DNA from 2 places in the Variovorax raffinosi genome. Region 1 is predicted to be linked to the other one. Evidence: riboswitches for the same ligand, from Rfam matches in the RefSeq annotation. Region 1 holds a riboswitch; the other holds the start of a gene.
What was found. Region 1 has a riboswitch for glycine ahead of gcvT (glycine cleavage system aminomethyltransferase GcvT). Riboswitches for the same ligand answer to the same signal wherever they lie in the genome.
Positions count from the first base shown of each region.

Region 1 (5,674 bases):
TCTTCGGGGATCAGCGGCGTGGCGTTGCCGGCGAGGTCGTCGAAGCGCGGCATCGGCGTGCCGACTGGAACGAACAGCGCCCACAGTGTTTCGACGTCGGCGCGCGTGCTGGTCTCGTCGAGCGAAATGCCCAGGTGCTGCTGCAGGCGCTGGCGCAGGTTGACGCCGGCGGCGTAGGCGCGTTCGATGATCTTCGGCGTGTCGTCGCCGGTGCGGATCGTCAGCGAGTCGAAGGCGGTGCTGTTGACCGGCTCGCGGCCCATTTGCACGAGGCCTTGCGCCAGGATGGCGGTGAGCGCGGCCACGCGCTGCGCGATGCGCGTCAGGCCATCGGGCCCGTGGTACACGGCGTACATGCTGGCGACGACGGCCGGCAGCACCTGCGCGGTACAGATGTTGGACGTGGCTTTTTCGCGGCGGATGTGCTGCTCCCGCGTTTGCAGTGCCAGGCGATAGGCGGGTTGGCCGTGCGTGTCGACACTCACGCCGACGAGGCGGCCCGGCAGCGAGCGCTTGAACGAATCGCGGCAGGCCAGGTAGGCGGCGTGCGGGCCACCGTTGCACAGCGGCATGCCGAAGCGCTGCGTGGTGCCGCAGACGATGTCGGCGTCCCATTCACCCGGAGGCGCGAGCAAGGTCAGCGCCAGCAGGTCGGCCGCGACGATGAAGGCGGCGTCGCACTGGTGCGCATGGCCCGCGAGCGGGCGCAGGTCGTGCACATGGCCGGTGGTGGCGGGGTACTGCGCGAGCACGCCGAAGAAGGCGCCGCTCACCATCAGGTGCGGCAGCGTTTCCGACACGGTGCTGACCTTGACCTCGATGCCCAGCGGCGCGGCGCGCGTCTTGATGACTTCGATGGTCTGCGGATGGCAGTCGCCCGACACCAGGAAGACGTTGCTTTTGCTCTTCACGCTGCGCTTGGCCAGCGTCATCGCCTCGGCGGCGGCCGTGGCTTCGTCGAGCATCGATGCGTTGGCGATGGCCATGCCCGTGAGGTCGCATACCATCGTCTGGAAGTTGAGCAGGGCTTCCATGCGGCCCTGCGAAATCTCGGCCTGGTAGGGCGTGTAGGCGGTGTACCAGGCGGGGTTTTCAAGCACGTTGCGCAGGATCACGCCGGGCGTGTGCGTGCCGTAGTAGCCCTGGCCGATGAAGCTCTTGAACACCTTGTTCTTCGACGCCAGCGCCTTCAGTTCGGCCAGCGCATCGGCTTCGGTCACCGGTGCGGGCAGGCGCATCGGCCGTGCGCGGCGGATGGCCGCGGGCACGATGCCGTCGATGAGTTCCGCGCGCGTTTCCGAGCCGATCACCGGCAGCATGCGCGCCTCGTCCGCTGCATCGATACCGATGTGGCGGGCGAGGAATTCTTCGGCGTTCTCTAGTTCTTGCAAAGAGGGAAGGGCGGGAATCGGCATGGCGGTGAAGGCTTGGGGAGAAGAAGGAAGGTGGCTGAAGAACTCAGCGGATCAGGATTCGGCGGCGAACTTGTCGTAAGTGGCGGCGTCGAGCAGCGCGTCGAGCTGCGCGGGCTCGCTCAGCTTGACCTTGAAGAACCAGCCGCTGGCCAGCGGGTCGCTGTTGGCCAGCGACGGGTCGGCGCGCAGCGCTTCGTTGACTTCGATGATCTCGCCCGACACGGGCATGAACACGTCGGCGGCGGCTTTCACCGATTCGACGACGCCGGCAACTTCGCCTTGCGCGAAGGTCTTGCCGACTTCAGGCAGGTCGACGAACACCACGTCGCCCAGCGCATCCTGCGCGTGCACGGTGATGCCGACGGTGACGGCACCGCCCTCGGTCGACACCCATTCGTGGTCCTTGGTGTACTTGATGCTCATGAGAAAACTCCTCGTGGAAAAAATGATGATCGGGGTGCAGAGCCTAGCCGGGTCTGCCGTTGCTCAGCCGCGGTAGTAGCGGGTGGGCACGAAAGGCATGGTCGAGACTTCCATCGGCACGGGCTTGCCGCGCACGATGGCCTGCACGCGCGTGCCGGGTTCGGCGAAGGCGGTGGCCACATAGCCCATGGCGATGCAGCGGTCGGCCGTCGGGCCGAGCAGGCCGCTGGTGACGACGCCGATGTCCTGGCCCTCGAAGGACTGCAGCAGCGTACCGTCGCGCACCGGGATGCGTTCGAGGGCGACAAGGCCGACGCGCTTGCGCTTGAGCGTGTCGTGGTCGGTGTGGCCGGCGGCGCCAGCGGTGGCGGCGGCGAGCTGCGCCAGGATCTTTGCCGCGCCCGGAAAGCCGCCTTCGCGCGCACCGCCCGCGCGGCGCACCTTCTGCATCGCCCAGTTCAGCGAGGCCTCGACCGGCGTGGTGGTGGTGTCGATGTCGTTGCCGTACAGGCACAGGCCGGCTTCGAGCCGCAGCGAATTGCGTGCGCCCAGGCCGATGGGTTTCACTTCGGGCTGGGCCAGCAGCAGGCGGGCGAGGGCGTCGGCGTCCTTGGCGGCCACCGAGATCTCGAAGCCGTCTTCGCCGGTGTAGCCGCTGCGGGTGACGAAGGCGGCAATGCCGCCGATCTGCACCGCGCCGCCGGTCATGAACACGAAGCGCTCGATGCCGGGCGACAGCCGCGCCAGCGTGGCGGCGGCCTGCGGGCCCTGCAGCGCGAGCAGGGCGTGGTCGGGCAGCGGTTGAACCTCGCAGCGCGCGCCGATCCGGCGCTGGATGTGGGCGATGTCATCGACCTTGCAGGCGCCGTTCACGATCACGAAGATCGAGCCGTTGCCTTCGTTGAAGAACATCAGGTCGTCGAGGATGCCGCCGTCGTCGTTCAGCAGCAGGCCGTAGCGCTGCTTGCCGGCGGGCAGGTCGATCACGTCGACGGGCATCAGGGTCTCGAAGGCGGCGGCCGCGTCGGGCCCGACCAGCCGCAACTGGCCCATGTGCGAGATGTCGAACAGGCCGGCCGCATCGCGCGTGTGCTTGTGCTCGGCCATCAGGCCGGCGGGGTATTGCACCGGCATCGAGTAGCCGGCAAACGGAACCATGCGGGCGCCAAGCTCCACGTGCAGGTCGTAGAGCGGCGTCTTGAGAAGTGGGGCGGCGGAAGCGGAGGAAGTCACCAGGAGGCACTCCAAAGGGGCAGTCGAAATCCATGGCTGCAACGCCACGGGCTACCCCTGCTGTCCTCTTTACCTGAGAGATTCGCCCCACGATCGGGGTTTGCTCCTTCGGTGGGCCGGTGCAATGCATGCATGCAATGGCCTCTCTCCAGCAAGGAAACGCCGGTTTGCACCGGCGCCTTGTCAGTCCTTTTGCCTGAGCGTTCGGGAAACCCCTGCGCCTTCGGCGGCCCCGTCGCGCGGGGCTCTCTCCTGACCCGGGCGAGTGTAGTGGATCGCGCGGGCCGCGGCTTCGGGCTTCAGTGCACGACCTCGGCCGGAGGCAACAGTTTGTCGATGCGCTCGCGCAGCGATTCGGCCCGTTCCGCCCCGGCGCTTTTCTCGATTTCGCTGAGCATCAGCGCGGCGATGGTCAGCATGGCCTCGCGGTCGCGGGCTTCGCGCAGGGCGTCGCGCATCTGCAGCGCGAACTTGGGGTCGCGCCGCACGAACATGCGCTCGCAGATGTCGAACAAAAACATGCGCGTGGTCGCCAGCGAACGCTTGCCGTCGAAGGTGTCGGTGGAGGTCGCGATGTGGATCGGCTCGGCGGCGGGCAGCGGCGCGGGTTGCGCGGCCGCTGCAGCCTGTGCCGCCGCTTGCGCGGCGGCCATGGCGGCGGCTTGCGGGTCTTCCAGATAGCCCCGCTGCACCAGGGCATGGATCGCCTGCTCGGCTTCGCCCCGGTTCGTGAACAGCGGGCTGAAGTCGGTCAGCGAGCGCCGACCGTCGGCCATCAGCAGCAGCGCGCGCTCACGCTGGCTGAGCGTGCGCTGGCCGCCCTGGAGTTCGTCGCGCGCCTTGTCGGTCTTGGTGGGAAACATGGCAGCCACAGCTTTCGGAGATCGAGGGCTGCAGCATCGTGGCTGGCGGTGACATCTTCATGAACCTGTTTCACTTACAGGGACAAATCGCCAACAGGCCTCTGGGCGCAGGTCAGGCGCCGATGCTTTCCTTGCGGATCAGCCACTGGTTGCCCACGCGTTGCAACTCCAGCGTCTTGCGGTCGGTGTGGTTCAGCTTGTCGGCGCGGTAGACCTGCTTGAAGCGGGCGCTGGCGGTCTGGCCGCTGACGCTGATCACCAGGTCGTCGATGGTCACGCTGATCTTCGACTTGCCCGTGATGCGGGTGCGGCGCTCGGCCTCCCAGCGCTTGCGGTCCTGGTTGCGGGCCGGCGTGAAGTCCGGCGCATAGGCGGCAAGGTAGCGGTCCACGTCGCGGGCGGACCAGGCGGCGGCCCAGGCACGCACGGCGGTTTCCACTTCGGCGATGCCGGCATTGGGTGCCGCCGCAGGTGCTGCGGCTGGCGCCGGTGCGGGCGGCGGTGCCGGTGTGGCTGCCGCAGGCGTTGCCGGTGCGGCCGGCGGCGTGGTGGTCGCTGCCGGCGTGGCGGCAAAGGCCGCCGTGGACAGCAGGCCCCCGGCAAGAAGACAGGTGACGAATCGATTCATGGCGCGGTTCCCTCTTTGTCAGTTATCAGCGTTGAAAGCGACGCCGATTCTGGCAGCGAACCCGCCCCGGACCGAATCGACGCCCGTTCAGGCGGTCGCGGCCCCTTCGAGGTCGGCCGGCGCGATCACCGGTGGCCGGTTGCGCAGCCGCAAGGCCAGCACCGTCGCGACGCACAGCACGCAGAGCACTGCCGTCAGCGTGACACCCAGGCCGCGCGCATCCGACAGCATGCCGAACAGCGGCGACACCAGCCCGCCCACCGACAGCGCCAGCCCGAGCGTGATGCCGCTGGCCGTGGCCGGGTTGCGCGGCAGGTAGTCCTGCGCCAGCGTGACCTGTGCCGCGAACGGCAGGAACATCGCCAGGCCGAGCAGCGCGGTGCAGACCAGCGCCCAGCCGGCCGTCGGCGCGAGCACCAGGCATGCAAGGGCCGGCAATGCCAGCAGGTAGCCGCTGCGGATGGTGCCCATGCGCCCGAGCCGGTCGCCGAGCCAGCCGCCGAGCAGCACGCCCACCGCGCCCGCGGCGGTGAAGCAGGTGAGTGCCGCTGCGCCCTGGAAGGAGGTGCCATGCAGGTCACGCGTGATGCGCAGCGAGAGCATCGACAGCACCGTCACATAGGGAATCGACCAGCCCACGATGGTCGCCACCAGCAGGCTGAAGGCGCGCCAGTCGTTGTGGGGCTTCAGCAGCTCGCTGCCGGCCTGCTTGCGGGCCAATGCCGCCGCTGCTGCTGCGCCCGCGCCGCGCCGCGCATTGGCCACGACCCACACCACGCCCATCGCCACCGCCGGCACGCCCAGCAGGTAGCTGCGCGACAGGCCACCGCCGCCGACCACCGTGGCCGCCAGCAAGGGTGCGAACGAGGCGCCGATGGTGCCGCCCACCGAGAACACGCTCATCGCCTTTTGCGACGCACCACCGGCCGCACGCGCCGCCACCGTTGCGGGTGGGTGGTAGGCCGCAATGCCCAGCCCGCACAGCGCAATCGCGATCCAGGTCAGCAGGTAGCTCTGGCTGACGCCCGCCAGCACCACGCCCAGTGCCGCCACCAGAAAGCCCGTCGGCACCAGCCAGCTGCGCGGATGGCGGTCGGCGTACAGGCCGAACA
Region 1 is NZ_JBPJZR010000001.1:1,129,847-1,135,520, reverse strand. It holds gene gcvP (aminomethyl-transferring glycine dehydrogenase) at 1-1,415, opposite strand, end outside; gene gcvH (glycine cleavage system protein GcvH) at 1,467-1,838, opposite strand; gene gcvT (glycine cleavage system aminomethyltransferase GcvT) at 1,902-3,074, opposite strand; glycine riboswitch at 3,122-3,233, opposite strand; glycine riboswitch at 3,246-3,336, opposite strand; gene ACSFB7_RS05385 (hypothetical protein) at 3,371-3,934, opposite strand; gene ACSFB7_RS05380 (L,D-transpeptidase Cds6 family protein) at 4,047-4,562, opposite strand; gene ACSFB7_RS05375 (MFS transporter) at 4,650-5,674, opposite strand, start outside.

Region 2 (5,674 bases), on a different contig from region 1:
GCACCGATCTGCTGCGCGGCCTCGGCCACCACGCCCGGCGACGTGGCATTCAGCTTGCGCGCAAAGTCGGGCTCGCTCTCGGCCTTGTCGACAGCGGTATGCGCCGCTGCATTAACGACCACGTCAGGACGCACGTTGAGCACCGTTTCGGCCAGTTCCTCGGGACGGCTGAAGTCGGCATTGAAATCCGTGCTGTCGAAATCGAGCGCGACCAATTCACCCAACGGCGCCAGGCTGCGCTGCAGTTCCCAGCCGACCTGCCCACCCTTGCCCAGCAGCAGCAACTTCATGCCGCAGCCTTCGCGTCGTACTGCTTCTCCACCCATTCACGGTACGCGCCGCTTTGCACATTGCGCACCCACTCGCTGTTCGCGAGGTACCACTCGACGGTCTTGCGAATGCCGGTGTCGAAGGTGTCTGCTGGCTTCCAGCCGAGTTCGCGCTCGATCTTGCGCGCATCGATGGCATAGCGACGGTCGTGGCCCGGGCGGTCGGTGACGTAGGTGATCTGTTCCTTGTACGGCTTGCCGTCGGCCTTGGGGCGCAACTCGTCGAGCAGTGCGCACACGGTGTTGACGATCTCGATGTTGGGCTTCTCGTTCCAGCCGCCCACGTTGTAGGTCTCGCCGAGCTTGCCGGCCTCGAGCACGCGGCGGATGGCGCTGCAGTGGTCCTTCACGTAGAGCCAATCGCGCACCTGCATGCCGTCGCCATACACGGGCAGCGGCTTGCCGGCCAGTGCGTTGACGATCATCAGCGGGATCAGCTTCTCGGGGAAGTGGAACGGGCCGTAGTTGTTCGAGCAGTTGGTGGTCAGCACCGGCAGGCCGTAGGTGTGGTGCCAGGCGCGCACGAGGTGGTCGCTGGCGGCCTTGCTGGCCGAGTACGGGCTGTTGGGCTCGTACTTGTTCTCTTCGGTGAAGGCCGGGTCGGTCTTGGAGAGCGAGCCGTAGACCTCGTCGGTCGACACGTGCAGGAAGCGGAAGGCGGCCTTCTGGTCGGCCGGCAGCGCGCTCCAGAAACCACGCACGGATTCGAGCAGGCGGAAGGTGCCGAGCACGTTGGTCTGGACGAAGTCTTCCGGACCATGGATCGAGCGGTCGACATGCGACTCGGCGGCGAAGTTCACCACGGCGCGCGGCTTGTGCTCTGCCAGCAGGCGGTCGAGCAGCGCGCTATCGCCGATGTCGCCCTGCACGAAGATGTGATTCGGGTTGCCCTTGAGCGACGCGAGCGTCTCGAGATTGCCCGCGTAGGTCAGTTTGTCGAGGTTCACGACCGGCTCGTCGCTGTTCGCGATCCAGTCGAGTACGAAATTGGCGCCAATGAAGCCAGCGCCGCCGGTAACCAGAATCATGGGGTCCCCTGTTGTTGTGGAACGATTTGCCCCGTGACAAATCAACGGGCGATTATCCCATCGGCCAGACAGGCTGAAATCGCGGAGTTGGCGTCCGTGTAAGCCCCGCCTACAATCGCCCCCACTGCAGGAGAGCGGGCCACCCCGGTGGCCCTACCGAAGGCGCAAACTCCCATAAACGCTCAGGTCGGTCCGAACAAGGGATCTGTACTGCACCAACTGATACAGCCGTCTGGAGAGCCACCACCCCACTGAACATGGCGGTGGTGCACCGAAGGAGCAAACCCGCTGCGGGTGCAGCAGGGTGAATCTCTCAGGTACCGAGGACAGGGGGAGCGGCAACTTGGACGGCGGTCGTCCGGTTGCTTGCTATTGATTCAATAGCACACCACGCCCGCCATTCAAGCGCTGCAACCTCAAAGGTACTTGAAATGCGCGTGATCGTTCTTGGCGCCGGCCTGCTCGGCGTGACCTCGGCTTACTACCTCCAGCAACTCGGCCACGAAGTGACCGTCATCGACCGGCAGGCCACGCCCGCCGCCGAAACCAGCTTCGCCAACGGCGGGCAGATCTCGGTCAGCCACGCCGAACCCTGGGCCAACCCGAGCGCGCCGCTCAAGGTGCTGCAATGGTTGGGCAAGGAAGACGCCCCGCTGCTGTTCCGCATCCGCGCCGACATGCGCCAGTGGCTCTGGGGCCTGCAGTTCCTGCGCGAATGCACGCCGGCGCGCACCCGGCACAACATCGAACAGATCGTTCGCCTGGGCACCTACAGCCGCGACACGTTGCAGCAGTTACGCCGCGACACCGGCCTGAACTACGACCAGCGCACCCAGGGCATCCTGCATTTCTATACGACGCAAAAAGAATTCGACGGCGCCCTCAAGCCCGCCGAGCAAATGCGCGCCCTGGGCTGCGAACGTCTCGTGATCTCCGCCGACGAAGCCGTGAAGCTCGAGCCCGCCCTCGCCCACATCCGTCCGAAGCTGGCCGGCGCCACCTACACGGCCGAAGACGAATCGGGTGACGCCAACCGCTTCGCGCGCGAACTCGTGGGCCTGGCCGCCGCAGCCGGCGTCAAGTTCCTGATGAGCCACACAGTGACCGCCCTGCGCGAGGCCGGCGGCACCATCGACCACGTCGAAGCCACCGACGCAGAAGGCCGCTTCCAGCGCATCCGCGGCGACGCCTTCGTGCTCGCGATGGGTTCGCTCAGCCCACTCTACGCCGCGCCGCTGGGCATCCGCCTGCCGATCTACCCGGCCAAGGGCTATTCGGTGACGCTGCCGGTGAAGGACGCCTCCAAGGCCCACCAGGTCTCGCTGACCGACGACGAATTCAAGCTCGTGTTCTCGCGCTACACCTCCGAATCGGGCGACCGCCTGCGCATCGCCGGCACGGCCGAACTCAACGGCTACGACCGCGACCTGAACCGCGTGCGCTGCGAAGCCATCGTGCGGCGCGTCGAAGAACTGTTCCCCGGCGCCGGTGACACCACGCAGGCGCAGTTCTGGACCGGCCTGCGCCCCGCCACGCCGAGCAACGTGCCGTTGATCGGCAAGACCAAACTGCCGAACCTGTACCTGAACACCGGCCACGGCACGCTCGGCTGGACGCACGCCTGCGGCTCGGGCAAGTCGATCGCGCGGATCGTGAGCGGGCTGGTGCCCGAGGTCGATTTCGCGTTCACCGGCATGCCCGCGCCTCAGCCGCGCACACTGCAGCCGGCCTGAGCGCCTTCTTCGCCGGCTCAGTCGTTGCCGGTGAACACCGTCAGCACACCCGTATACCCATACAGATGGTGCCGGGCGATCTCGCCCGCCGCGAAGAACCCGACCAGTGGCACGTCGCCCAGCGCGTGGCGCACGATCTGCAGTTCGGCGCCGGGAGCGCCGAAGTGCGGCCCGCCGCGCCCTGAACAGCTCACATACACCGCCCCCGCGATGCGCCGCGCCGGGTGCGGTGCCGCTTCGGCTTCACCCGCCGCGACCGCGCGCGCGGTGGCCAGCGTCTGCTCTTCCGGCTCCAGCTCTTCACGGATTTCCGCGCAGATGCGCATCAGGTCCGCACGCGCGGCCTGCGCGTTGCGGCGGCAGAAGGTCAGCCGCATGCCCGCTTCAGCGTTGTCCGCAATCGCAATGCCGCGCCGCGTCGGGTCCAGGCCGATGATGTGGCGCACCAGCACATCGGCGCCCAGGTCGCCGGTGCGACGGATGCCGTCGCTGCCCGCATCGGCCAGGCCAACCAGCGTGCTGCGCACCGCGTCGATAGCTTCCTGCGGCCGATCGAGCGATACCTGCAGATCGGCCAGCAGCACGTCAAGCGCGGGCTCCCCGTCGAGCTTGAGCAGCAGGTTGCCGTCGGCCTCGGTGATCTCGCGCTCGCGCACGGCGCCCGAACGCAGCGGCTGGCAGCCCTGCGTGACGCGCGACACCAGCCGCACGCCCTCGCCGAACACCACGCCCGACAGGCCGCCCGAAAACACGCCACCCGCCGCGCCGTGGCCGCGGATGTTGCCGTTGCCGCCCACCGCGAACTGCAGCGCGCTGCCCCGGCCCGAAGAGAGTCCGCCGAACAGGTAGCTGGTGTCGGTGCGGCCCGCCATCTCGGCGATCAGCTCCGGCAGGTCGGGCGTGGCCGGGTCGGCGTGCACGAGCGCGGTGTGCGCCTCGAAGCCGCTCATTTCGGAGTTGCCCAGCGGCGCCACGCCCGAGAACACCCGGTACTGGTCGCTCGGCAAGGCGCAGAGCATCAGGCTCATGCCGGGCTCGTCGAAGTACTCGGCGTTGTTGGCCGACACGCCGATGCCGACGGTGCCCGACCAGTCGGTCACCTCGGGCAGCTCGGCGCTCAGGTGGTCGAGGATTTCCTGCGCCTCGCTCGCATAGTGGTCGGTGATGTAGAGCAGCCCGAGCGTCGGCGACGACGCGTAGTCGGGCAGCGCCATCTGCGCGCGCAACTGGGCCAGCACGAGGCCGGCCGCCATGCGCCATTGCGGATGGGTGGCATGACCAGAGGGAAACAACTTCATGATGCGTGCCGACCCGTTCTCTTCAAAAAATATAGGTGTATGACGTCAGCGCCGGCTGGTGGTTCGCTTGCGCGCGGCGGTCGACGTCTTCTTTTTGGCGGCGGGTGCCGCCGTCTTCTTCGCGGCAGCGGCAGGCTTGCGGGCTGCCGCTGGCGGCTTGCCCATCACCTTGCCGACCACGTCGGCCAGCGGCTGGGCCATGGCTGGCACCTTGAGCTGGGCCGCGTCCTGCAGTGCCGAGCTGGCGATCTGCTGGAACTGTTCGGTGAGCGAGCCCCACCACTGCATCGGATCGACCACACCCGCGCCATCGGCGGCGGCGCCGGCCTTGGCCGAGGCCGGCTTGCTGCGCGGCTTTTTCGGCGACGGTGCCTCTTCAGGCTCGGCGTCGTCCTCGACTTCGGCCGGTTCGGGCTCGGGTGTTGCCGCGGCAGCAGCCGCCGCAGGTGCCGGCGCCATGGCAGCCGCCTGCTTGGTGAACGCGCTGGCGATGTCTTCCATCCGCACGTTCATGCCGCGCAGGGTCGACAGCGTCATCTTCTGCACTTCGAGCGCCTGGATCGTTGCCTTGAGCGCATGGCCGTTCTGTTCGAGCCAGTACTGGACGGTCTTGAGTTCCTGGATGCGCTTGTCGACCTCTTCCACGCTCAGCGTGGGTGCGACCCAGCTCGCAAGGCTCGGAATCCCGGGCACCGCGCCGGCGCCGGCACCCGCAGCGGCGCCCCCGGCGAGGTTCTTCAAGAAGTCGAATCCGGGAACGAATTGACTGAAGGCAAAGGGTTGGCTGGCGTTGCTCATGCAGGATGTCTCCGGGTGGGTTTTCTTGTGTTGCCAGCTTACTCCAAGCCTTCGGCCTTGGGTCCGGCCTGAACCGAACCCCTACCCACCCACAACCCCTCAAAGCTCGCTGCGAACCTTGCTGAAAACTTTCCAGAACGTGGCGTCCTGCGAGGTCGCGAAGTTGATCCGCATCATGGTGCTGGGCGGACGCCGCGCATGGAACAGCGAGCCCGGCGCCAGCAGGTAGCCCTGGTCAAGCATGCGCTGGGTCAGCGCGTCCGTGTCGACGCCCGTGTCGACCCAGCCGAACAGCCCCGCCGGCTCCGACGCGAAGGTGCAGCCGTGCGACATCGCCAGCTTCACCGTGCGCACCCGCGCCCCGTCGAGCCGGATGCGCACCCGCTCCGAATGCCGGCGCAACTGCCCCTGGTCGATGCACCACGACAAGGCCCGCTCGAACAGCGTGGGCGATGTCAGCGTGGCCAGCAGCTTGGTTTCGAGCAGCC
Region 2 is NZ_JBPJZR010000002.1:493,455-499,128, forward strand. It holds gene rfbD (dTDP-4-dehydrorhamnose reductase) at 1-290, opposite strand, end outside; gene rfbB (dTDP-glucose 4,6-dehydratase) at 287-1,357, opposite strand; glycine riboswitch at 1,475-1,575, shown strand; glycine riboswitch at 1,580-1,697, shown strand; gene ACSFB7_RS08375 (D-amino acid dehydrogenase) at 1,789-3,090, shown strand; gene ACSFB7_RS08380 (FIST signal transduction protein) at 3,108-4,388, opposite strand; gene ACSFB7_RS08385 (PhaM family polyhydroxyalkanoate granule multifunctional regulatory protein) at 4,434-5,186, opposite strand; gene ACSFB7_RS08390 (aminotransferase-like domain-containing protein) at 5,286-5,674, opposite strand, start outside.
Region 2: linked by a shared signal. The riboswitch ahead of ACSFB7_RS08375 (D-amino acid dehydrogenase) and the one ahead of gcvT (glycine cleavage system aminomethyltransferase GcvT) in region 1 are both predicted to bind glycine.